3 regions of the Brucella sp. NBRC 12953 genome follow, and region 1 is predicted to be linked to each of the others. Evidence: predicted binding sites of a transcription regulator. Region 1 holds the regulator's gene; each other region holds the start of a gene.

Region 1 (3,847 bases):
AAATCAATTCATGGCCGCAGTTAATCTGCTTTAAGCAGCGAAGCATTTCCGGCATGAGCATTTAGCAGCCTGTGTGAGATAATGCGCAGAACAAGCGAAATAACGAGATTATTTTCTACGAGAGGAAGCCAATGTCCCTTCTCCCGGTCGATGAAGCCCTTGCACGTATCCTGAGCTCGGCAGAGCCACACGGTTCTGAGCAGGTTCCTTTGACTTCAGCCGGTGGACGCGTCGTTGCTGAACCTGTGAAAGCTCACCTTCTGCAACCTCCCTTTGATTGCTCTGCTATGGATGGCTATGCGCTGATCGCACCTGAAAACATCAGCTATCCGCTTGAACTGACGGTAATTGGCGAATCAGCAGCCGGTAAGCGTTTCGATGGGCAGCTGGGCGAAGGTCAGGCGGTCCGCATTTTCACCGGCGCACCAATGCCAGCAGGTGCAGATAGCATCGTTATTCAGGAAGACACGGAGCGCTTCGGCGACAAGCTGACGATCCGGCAAGGCCTCGATAAAGGTCGGCACATTCGTCGGGCGGGTCTCGATTTCGCACCCGCCGATGTTGTTCTTCCGGTTGGCAAGGCACTCGACGCCCCGGCACTTTCCCTTGCTGCGGCCAGTGGCAACGCAGCCATCTCCGTTTTCAAACAGCCCCGCATTGCAATACTCGCGACTGGAGACGAGCTCGTCCCGCCCGGTACAGTTCCCGGCCCGGACCAGATTGTCGCCTCCAACAGCGTCGGCATCGCCGAAATCGTTCGCCGCGCAGGCGGCAGGCCTGAAGATATGGGCATTATTATCGACGACCCTGCGAAGATCGAATCCGCAATTAGTGCCGTTCTCGAAGATGGCATCGATGTTCTTGTGACGATTGGCGGCGCGTCGGTTGGAGATCGCGATTACGTTCACGGGGCTTTACAGAATTGTGGTGTCGATCTCGACTTCTGGAAGATCGCGATGCGCCCGGGTAAACCGCTGATGTATGGTCGCAAGACAGTTTCGGGTAAAACCGTGCATGTCATCGGTCTGCCGGGTAATCCGGTTTCAAGCCTTGTCTGCAGTCTCGTATTTCTGCGCCCATTGGTGGCAAAGCTATCGGGCACTGACTTAACTGCAGATATTCGTCCCGCGAAATTTGGTCAGCCAATGAATGCAAACGATCATCGTAGGGACTTTGTTCGTGCGACGGTCGAAAAGGCAATCGACGGCACATTGATTGTAAAGCCATTTCCAGTTCAGGATTCTTCAATGCTTTCTGCTCTTGTGCGTTCCAATGCACTACTGATCAGAGAAGAAAATGCGCCAGCTGCAGCGCTTGGAGATGCTTGCACAATATTGATGCTGTAACGAACGGCATCAATTCCCGCCCTCATTAATCATTTTAAAACCATTGCAGAACAAGACTGGAACATATAGTGTTCGTTCTGGTTTTGTTTTTATTTGATTCTGGTTTGGAGGGTGTAGCGCATGTTGACCCGTAAGCAGCACGAGCTTCTGCTGTTCATTCATGAACGTCTTAAAGAGACGGGCATCCCTCCGTCTTTTGACGAGATGAAAGAGGCTCTCGATCTAGCCTCGAAATCGGGCATTCATCGCCTCATCACGGCCTTGGAAGAACGTGGCTTTATCCGCAGACTTCCTAACAGAGCACGCGCTCTGGAAGTCCTGCGGTTGCCAGATTCGATAGCACCGGGCTTGAACTCGCAGAAGAAGTTCGCTCCGAGCGTCATCGAAGGAAGCCTTGGTAAAGCTCCCCCTCCTCCACCGGCACGCCCTGCTCCGGTCATGGCGGACAATGATTCCTCAACAATGGTTTCTGTGCCTATGATGGGACGCATCGCTGCCGGTGTGCCGATCTCGGCAATCCAGAATCAGACACACTCACTGAGCCTTCCTCCGGAAATGCTGGGTGCCGGTGAACACTACGCTTTGGAAGTCAAAGGCGATTCGATGATCGACGCCGGTATTTTTGACGGCGATACAGTCATCATTAAACGCGGTGATACAGCCAATCCGGGTGAAATTGTCGTCGCACTGGTGGACGACGAAGAAGCGACATTGAAGCGTTTTCGCCGCAAAGGCGCTTCCATCGCGCTGGAAGCAGCAAACCCGGCTTACGAAACCCGCATCTTCGGACCTGACCGCGTGCGCGTTCAGGGCAAGCTTATCGGTCTGATCCGACGCTATTAAATCTTACACATAACCGCTGCACTTCCGTGAGATATGTGGCGGTTAATGTTCATAGTATTTCCGGCAAAAGTGCGAAGCGTCTCCGCAGGGAAATCGGTTCGCCGGACTGATTTCTTTTCCTGCTGCGATGCGTCGGATAATGCGTAAAAACAATCAGTTATAGCGGTTCCAACGATTCATTCTTAGCTGGAACGGCTGTAAGTCTGCCAGAAAACCATGAACTAGAGCGGTTCTGACTTATCTTTAAAAGCTGGAGCCGCTTCGAGCTTAGAGTTCTTTTCAGAGCCAGCCTTCTTTTGATATTCGCGCTCAGCTAGCCCCCGCGCTGCTCGCGAATAAAGACGATGAAGGTGCCAAGGCCTCGCTGGCGCATCAATGGCAAAGCTCAAATGATCTGCATAGCCGGCTAATTTACGAGATTTTGCGGGTTCGAATCGGTAGATTTTATCTTCGTTGTCGACTTCGTGGACAGCCGAAACTGTTGCAGCTTCGCCTTTCGAGGACTCCTTCTTCTGCCCCAGCCTTAGTTCAAGCGTTCCCTTTAAGGCAAGCTCTTTTCGATCCACCACAAGCACATCAGGGCGCTCGCAGCTCAGATTTTTGCCTGCTATCGCGAGAACGACGATATCGCCAATATTGCAGGCGATGTCCTTCATCTCTTCCTGCGCGGTATAAGCAAACATCCGCCCGTCCTGCAAAGGGATCGTACACAGTCCCTCTTCGCAGACAAACGCATCAGTGGCGGATACCAGCTTCTGCTTTTTTACAATCTGCGGCGGAATAAACGTTTCGATCAAATAGGCTGTCTGCCAGTTTTGACCTGTGAATTTTGGCGGCCTGCTGCGATTGGCTGCGAAATTGCCATCAGGTAGGCGCACGGCCACAAATTTTGCATCCTCGCTAACGAGAATGTCTGGCAATGGCGGTCGTATAAAAACGACAAGCCCGGCAATGACAAAGGGTAAAGCCAGCCATCGCAACCGGGTCGTGGAAACAACCGCGATAACAAGCGCTACGGTCCAGAGGATAAGCGTGCTTGCAGGCATGACGCCCGGATTGCCGTCAGGAGAAAAGCTAGCGACCAAACTTGCAATATGCCTGACCAATAGGACACCAAATCCCATGATCTGTAATGGCAGCCAGTCAAGCTGCAATGGCATCAACACCAAGCTCAGCACTGCAAAGGGCATCACAAGGATCGAGATAACCGGCAGGGCCAATACGTTTCCGACGAGGCCTAAGGGTGCGGTGTTGTTGAAATGATAGGCGGCGAATATTCCGCTCGCTATACCGGCAACAATCGATGTTGCTCCTGTCGCCACCGCAGGAACGAGCATTTTTGATACAAATCCGCGTGGATTAGAACGTCGATTTTCATTGGCCGTTTGATTGCGTGCTTTCCTGTCGCTCCACCATGCAAATGCAGCAATCAATCCCGGAGTCGCTGAAAAAGACATCTGAAAACTCGGCCCCAGAATTTCATGCGGAGAAATTGCAATCATCGCGACAGACGCAATCGCAAGATTGCGCATACTGATGGCAGCACGGTCAGCCAGCAATGCGCAGAGCATCACGACAATCATGACGTAACTGCGCTGTGCTGCAACATCCGCACCCGACATGGCGAGATAAAATGTGCAGCTTAGAAGCGAGAGAAA
Region 2 (3,847 bases), on a different contig from region 1:
ACGGTCGGCTTCCATCCACGAGCAAAGCCCATCGACATTGCAAGGCTGGCGTACTCGATCTCTTTGACGAGGAAGTCTCGGTCTTTCAACAGGGCTTCTATTGCCGCTCGCACATCGCCTTTGTGATAAGCCAGCACCAATTCAATCTCGTCGTCGTATCCATTTTCTTGCGCAACCGCATTCATTGTCCTGCTCCGTTAAAGCAGACACACTCGCCGCCAGACGTGTCCATATATTACGATGTTCTTATTTTGTTCACTGCGCTAAAAGAGTCAATACGACCCCACAAAAATAAACGAAATAGGTTGGGATGGGTGGTGTGTAAGGGGAAAAAGTTGCCACCCCCAAAATAAGTGTGGCAGAACACCGTAAGAACGGATTGCCACACCTTGAAAAATATCAAGGCGATTTCAATCAGTTATAATGATTTTTGAAAACTGTTGGAGGCCTCACCCGGAATCGAACCGGGGTGCAAGGATTTGCAGTCCTCTGCGTAACCACTCCGCCATGAGGCCTTCCGAAAGAGTACTGTCAAATCAGTCAGCGCTCTCTTGAGCAGTTCCAATATTGATCCAGACACACTTCGTCAAGCCGTTACCAACGATTGAATCATTTTTCTCCAACACTTTCCAAAAGATGCTTCAATACAGGATTAATCATCCGGGTCGCGATCTGATGGTGTTTGCGGTCTGGCGAGATTGCCCTTTGAAAATGTGTAGCCGGTTTCAACCGCGTTGCGCCCGAACTTGTCGCGCAGACGGTCGATGGCGCTTTCAGCCACTGCGCGTTTTGTAGCTTGAGTATCAACAAGGTCTGGCGGATCTGCACGTTCATCTGATGAAAGTTCGCTTACCCCGATGCCGAGTAGACGGAATCTGGTTCCGTCCAGTTCCTTATCTAGAAGCTGCAGGCCGGTGCGGAAAATGCGGTCGGCAAGTTGCGTTGGATCGGCGAGCTGCCGATTGCGCGTTCGTAGTTTGAAATCTTGTGTCTTGAGCTTAAGTATAACGGTGCGTCCCGCTATATCCCCAACCTTTAGCCGTTGTGAGACCTTCTCAGATAAAGCGCGCAGCACGGGTATGAGATCAGTAGCCTGAGAAAGATCTTTATTGAAGGTGGTTTCAGCTGAAACACTCTTCATATCGTGCTCAGGTTCGACTTTACGGCTGTCCTGCCCGCGTGAAAGCCGAAACAGCCGCTGCCCCATCGTACCGTAAGCCTTCATGAGTGTGCCTTCATCCATCGTCTGAAGCTGCCCAATGGTGCGAATGCCATCACTTTCTAGCTTTGCATTAAATGATTTTCCGACACCCCAGATCATGCTGACAGGCTTGTCGCGAAGAAAATCCAGCGCTTCCATTTCACCAATAACAGAGAATCCGCGTGGTTTTTCGAGATCTGACGCAACCTTTGCGAGATATTTGCAATAAGATAGCCCGACAGAGATCGTGATTCCGATTTCAGTTTCGACACGCTTGGCAAACCGCGCCAGCACCATGGCCGCGGGCGCTCGGTGAAGACGTTCAGTGCCGCCCAAATCGAGAAAAGCCTCGTCGATAGAAATAGGCTCGACCAGCGGCGTCAGTTCGCGCATCAGTTGCCGAACTTCCCTGCCTACCTGAGAATATTTTTCCATGTTGGGTTTGATGACAACGGCTTGTGGGCAGGCTTCCAACGCCTTGAACATTGGCATGGCAGAGCGCACACCATGAATGCGTGCAATATAGCAAGCGGTCGAGACGACACCGCGTGTTCCACCACCGATGATGACCGGCTTATCGCGTATATCGGGATTGTCTCTTTTCTCGACTGAAGCATAAAACGCATCGCAATCCACATGAGCGAGCGACAGCTTGTAAAGCTCAGGATGACGTACAAGGCGAGGGCTTCCGCAGGTCCGACAGCGCCGAGCTGATTCCAGCTTTTGCAGCGACAAACAATCGCGGCAAAAGCCTTGCTCCGAGCGGTTTATAGCGAGTTGGTCAGCCATGGCAGTGTGCGTTTTTATGAACATAAAAGGAACATCGCCTTATAGCACTAAAGCGAGCCAATGCCATCGATACTCTGTCACCCTGTCAGCTGTGCCCTTGACATTGGCAAAGATATCACCAAGTTTAGTGTTATGAACAACCGCTTTGCTTCCATACTCCATCGGGTTCAACCGATCACGGGATAGCAACCCTCGAGGCCTGCCTTGCGCAGAGGGCTCCGGGGGACGGGTTGCCGCTTGGCTTCAAGCGGAATTGCTAAAAGCGCTTTCATCCAAAAATCAAGTAAATGCTCCAGCCGGGATTCGGTGCGGAGAACAATTATCCTTAGACAGCAGTGAGCTATCGTCATGAGCGAAAAGAATCGCAAGAAGCCAAAGATCGTCGTCAGCGATATTGACCATGAGCGCCTGACAATTCTGGCCGGCAACGTCTCCGAAAAGTTGGAGGAAGTGGCTGAGGAGTTGATGCAGGAACTCGATCGCGCAAAAGTTGTGCCGCAGAAAAAACTGCCGGCAGACGTCGTTCGCATGGGCTCGACGGTAGAGTTTCGCTCAAACGACGGGCATGAACGCAAAGTAACGTTGGTTTATCCCGGCGAGGCAGACATTGCTCAGGGCAAGATTTCTATTCTAACGCCAATCGGCACTGCTCTTATTGGCCTTACTCCGGGCCAGTCCATGTCGTGGACTGCACGCGACGGCAAAGCTCATGAGCTGAGCGTCATCAGTGTGATAAACGCTGAAGCGGTCAGCGCTGCATAGTTCTGCAGGCTGCAGGCGAGAAAGCCCCGCGAGGCGGGGCTTTTTTCAAAGATGATGATTAAGGCCACCTGGCAACAGTGTCATGGCCTTTTCTATAAGGGCAGGATCGCGTCCCGTTTCTTCGCAAAAACGTATCAATGTTGGTTCATGCCCGAGAAAGAATTGCAGCACTCCTGCGAGAAAGCCCGGTTCCTGTGCTGCAGAGCGAATAGATGACGCTTCAATGCCGGTGAGTGCGAGAAAACGCGGCAATAGATCCTTGTCTTGAGCCAACCACACAAGCGCTTCGACTGCTAGATTTTCCGCGTCGGTTTGGCTTAACAGCGTCTTCATATGGCCTCTCCAATTAACTCGTTGTTTTTACGTGATTTTATGCAGAAAAATCGCTTTCTGCCGTTTTGAGGAAAGCTTTAGACTGTGGCCTTTGTTTAATCGCCCAAAGTCTTAACGACAATGCGGGATTTGGCGAATATTTGCCTTTCGTCAATGAAATGCGCTTAAACTATAAGGGAGCTATATGGGTAGGACAAACAAGACAGCCTTGTTTTACCTCGGGAAAGATTAAGGCCAGGGAATATTCGATGACGAAAAGTGTCATGATCGTCGAGGACAACGAACTCAATATGAAGTTGTTTCGCGATCTTATCGAAGCCAGCGGATATGAAACCATCAGGACACGCAACGGTCTTGAGGCACTTGATCTTGCGCGCGAACATCGTCCCGATCTGATTTTGATGGACATTCAGCTTCCGGAGGTATCCGGTCTGGAAGTGACCAAGTGGCTTAAAGATGATGAGGAATTGCGGCATATTCCTGTGATTGCGGTGACGGCCTTCGCAATGAAAGGCGATGAGGAACGCATTCGGCAGGGAGGCTGTGAGGCCTATATATCCAAGCCGATCTCGGTGCCGCGGTTTATAGAAACCATAAAATCCTACTTGGGTGACGCTTAAACCTTTTCGATTTGGGGAATCTCGCAAGGGTGAGAATTTGGGGGGCTGGCTGATATGACTGCAAGAATTCTTGTCGTTGATGCTGCAGAATCAAATGCAAAGCTGCTCGAAGCGCTGCTCTTGCGCGAATATTATGAGGTCG
Region 3 (3,847 bases), on a different contig from region 1:
CTTGAAAGCGAACGTTTTCAAAGGGTCATGACAATGCTTGATCCGTGCGCGGCCGAACGATTGGCGTCACGGGTAAGAAATGCCGTTGCCATCGACAATCGCGTGGCCTGGCAATGGCGGGCGTTGCATTTGCAGGAACATCTTTGCCAGCAGACTGCAGACCGGCAGGAAATAGATCTCTAACTTCAGAGGTCCTTGAAAAGAATGACATCAGCTATCAAGCCGGCAGACACCGCGCTTGATAAATGGGAACCGACTGAGCGATGCTTGCAAGCTGTTCTGCCCCAATGACAATGAAAGAAATTTCATTCAAGCCATCAGGCGATCGGGCTTTGCGATCATAGCGGTCGTTCGCATCCCACTCACTCCAAGCGCAATCTGTCTGGTTTACCGCCACATACTGCGCATTCGCGCCCCAACATCAACTCTGACCTGCCGCGTGCTGCGCTCTGCACTTGACGCTGAGAGTTTGGGCCAACTTGTCAGCTCAAAGAGCGGCAACAGAGGCTTTGGGATAAAACGCGTTCTTGACGCATAGACATGCCGATCCCCTTGCGTGTTCTGCCCATAGGTGAAGAAGCGTTGCGGAGTGATAAGGCTCAGGCTATCGCGCGCCCGTGTCATCCCGACATAGAGCAGCCGCCGCTCTTCTTCGAGTTCGGCCGTCGTTCCGGCACCGAGATCCGAGGGTATACACCCATCCACCACATTGAGCATGAAAACCGAACGCCATTCCTGTCCCTTGGAGGAGTGGATGGTTGACAGGATGAGATAATCCTCGTCGAGCAACGGGACGCCCGCCTGATCGCTGGTGGCATCGGGTGGGTCAAGGGTCAATTCGGTCAGAAACCGCTCGCGATTGGGATAGCCGCCGGCAATCTGCTCAAGCTGAAGAAGATCCGACTTGCGGGTCTCAGCATCCTCATGACGACGTTCAAGATGCGGCTCATACCACAGACGCACCTGACCGATTTCCCCAGGCCAACCGCCTTCTGACTTGCGCAGGCCGGAAAGCATCGAGACAAAGGCGGGCCAGTCGTCGCCCGCCTTGGGCGGTGGCGGAATTTCAGCGAGAGATAATAACGGTTCCGGGTCAGCGGCAATCGTATCCAGTATTTTGCCGGCTGTCTGCGGACCAATACCCGGAAGCATTTGCAGCAGCCGAAAGCCCGCCACGCGATCCCGTGGGTTCTGCGCAAAGCGGATCGCCGCCAGCAGGTCCTTGACATGCGCGCTATCGAGGAATTTCAGCCCACCGAATTTGACAAAAGGGATGTTGCGTCGCGTCAGTTCAATTTCAAGCGCGCCACTATGGCTTGATGTCCTGAACAATACGGCCTGTTGCTTGAGCGTGATACCGACCTCGCGATTGGCCAACACCTGCTCGACAATATAATGGGCCTGGTCAGTTTCGTCCCTGACGGTGACGAGCAAGGGACGCTGCTCCGAGCGACGATCCGTCCACAGGTTCTTGGTGAACCGCTCGCGTGCAAGGTCTATCACTCCATTGGCCGCGGCCAGAATGGGCTGGGTGGAGCGGTAATTGCGATCGAGTGTGATGATGTCTGCCGGCGTTGGCGCGAAGGCTTTGGGAAAATCCAGAATATTTCGTATCGTCGCCGCCCGAAAAGAATAGATCGATTGCGCGTCATCCCCGACAACAGTCAGGCCCTGTCCATCAGGCTTGAGTGACAGAAGAATAGAAGCCTGCAGCCGATTGGTATCCTGATACTCATCAACAAGAACATGATCGAAACGCCCGCCAATATCCTGCGCGAGCTGGGGATCAGACATCATCTGCGCCCAATAAAGCAGAAGATCGTCATAATCGAGCACGTTCTGTGCCTGTTTGGCATCCACATAAGCGGCAAACAACTGCCTGAGTTCTTCTTCCCAGCCAATCGCCCAGGGATAGGCTGAATTCAGGATCTCGCCGATGGTGCTTTCAGCGTTAACCACACGGGAATAGATCGCAAGGCAGGTGCCCTTGGTGGGAAAACGGCTTTCTGTTTTCGACAGGCCCAGTTCGTGCCGAACCAGATTCATCAGATCGGCACTGTCTTCGCGATCATGAATTGTGAAATCCACATGCAGGCCGATCTGTTCAGCATAGATCCGCAACAGCCGCGCCCCGATGCCGTGAAAGGTCCCGGCCCAGTGCAGCGCATCCCGCATGATGGCTGCATTCTCACCGAGCACCTGCCGACAGATCCGTTGCACCCGTCGGCCCATTTCGGAAGCCGCCCGGCGCGAAAAAGTCATCAGCAAGATCCGCCTGGAATCCGCCCCCTTGACGATTAAATGGGCAACCCGATGCGCCAATGTATTGGTCTTGCCTGAGCCAGCGCCGGCAATCACCAAAAGCGGACGGCTGACACCAGCCTCCCCCACGCCATATTCCACCGCTTCCCGTTGCCGGTCGTTGAGCTTTTCCAGGTAAGCTGTCATCTGTCCCCGTCGTAAACAAAAATTTCCTGCTGGCGGCCTTCCGGATATCCCCTTGAAACCCTTGCAGGATTCATTCGAACACCGCGCAAAAGCTGTGATCTCGCCGATCCAGACCCGATTGACTCGTGAAAGCAATCGGAACAAATAGGGAACTTATCAGCTTTTACTGAAGCTGCAAACCCCTGCGAGGACCCGTATCGAATGCCCGAGATCGCCGCCAACCCCGTTATTGCAGAACTGCGGTCGCGCATTGAGCGGCTGGAGGGCGGGAATGGGCGACAGCGGCAGGTCCTGCCTTTCGGTCTGCCCGCGCTCGACAGCAAACTGCCGAACGGTGGCCTGGCCCTCGGTTGCCTGCATGAGGTGGCGGGCAGTGGCAATGGTGCGGTGGATGGTGCTGCGGCCGCCTTGTTTACGGCGGGAAAGGGCATGACGAGGGAAGTTGCAATCCGCTTCGTAACGGAAGCTATTGAGCAAGGCAGACTTGTACCTGGTGCTGTACAGTTTACCACCATTCAAGCGCTGGGATAATACCTTCAAAGCGGGTGCAAAGCTGGAAAGCTTCAAGCGCTTCGTCTTCGAGGATCGGCACATAGTCAACGCTCTGATAGTCGAGACCTGCGGAAACCGAATGACCTTCGAGAATCTGGCCATCTTCGTTCTGCAGCAGATAGGTGCGGTTGCCATGCAAAACGCCGGGGCTGCCCACACTCATCGAGGCACAATGCTCAACGCCATCAAGACCGCGATCGCCAGCTTCAACACCCACACTCTTGACCGATGCGTCGTCCAGGAACGGATGGAACAGCCCAATTGCGTTCGATCCGCCGGCGACGGCAGCAACGATCACATCCGGCAAACGGCCTTCCTGTTCAAGAATTTGCTTACGCGCTTCGACGCCATTGACCGACAGGAAAACCCGGCAACCTTATAACAAAATTAAAGTTACGATGCCGTTCAAAAACCAGACTCACGCAAAAACTTGCAAAACATTGTAATTAATGGTGTGTCGGCGCGACCTGCAAGTGTGATGATAGAAGTGGCTCGTTTCATCTGAACGGTTTTAGGCGTTTTGTTCAATTGATTTCCGCTTAATGATGCCTTTCAAAATTATTGTGTAAGCACGTCTTCACGGAGCTGAGGGCAGGGTTTTTCTTGAGGCCGAACACGATGAATAGCCTTTCCCGCAAGGACCATAATCAACTCTATCTAACAAAGCGGAACCTTGCGCTGATCAACCAATCTTGCGTTTACGGCACCAACCGATCCACTCTTACAATCATGATATCCCGCATGTGAACGTTACGTCCAGCTATAGACCGGCTAGCGGTGTTGACGCACCGACAAACTCAGAGTCTAGCCTTGAAAAAATAGCTTTGGTGATATAGGTTACAAGTCA

The links. The regulator LexA, encoded in region 1, represses DNA repair genes until DNA is damaged. The targets are predictions, from matches to a motif close to TGTTCNNNNTGTGTTCNG.
Region 2: ABWV94_RS14030 (DNA polymerase IV) is a predicted target of LexA. The motif match lies at 2,007-2,024, and genes of this name have one in related genera.
Region 3: ABWV94_RS17140 (ATP-dependent helicase) is a predicted target of LexA. The motif match lies at 2,585-2,602, and genes of this name have one in related genera.

What each region holds. Positions count from the first base shown of each region.
Region 1 is NZ_BAABSV010000001.1:710,389-714,235, forward strand. Features, by position in the region: gene ABWV94_RS03455 (molybdopterin molybdotransferase MoeA) at 132-1,346, shown strand; gene lexA (transcriptional repressor LexA) at 1,467-2,189, shown strand; gene ABWV94_RS03465 (ComEC/Rec2 family competence protein) at 2,411-3,847, opposite strand, start outside.
Region 2 is NZ_BAABSV010000005.1:213,327-217,173, reverse strand. Features, by position in the region: gene ABWV94_RS14040 (CUE domain-containing protein) at 1-185, opposite strand, end outside; tRNA gene ABWV94_RS14035 (tRNA-Cys) at 442-515, opposite strand; gene ABWV94_RS14030 (DNA polymerase IV) at 653-1,990, opposite strand; gene rnk (nucleoside diphosphate kinase regulator) at 2,339-2,752, shown strand; gene ABWV94_RS14020 (DUF3572 domain-containing protein) at 2,798-3,085, opposite strand; gene ABWV94_RS14015 (response regulator) at 3,334-3,705, shown strand; gene ABWV94_RS14010 (PleD family two-component system response regulator) at 3,760-3,847, shown strand, end outside.
Region 3 is NZ_BAABSV010000007.1:69,620-73,466, forward strand. Features, by position in the region: gene traA (Ti-type conjugative transfer relaxase TraA) at 1-183, shown strand, start outside; gene ABWV94_RS17140 (ATP-dependent helicase) at 388-2,448, opposite strand; partial or broken gene ABWV94_RS17145 (damage-inducible protein) at 2,650-2,871, shown strand; partial or broken gene ABWV94_RS17150 (tryptophan synthase subunit beta) at 2,963-3,370, opposite strand.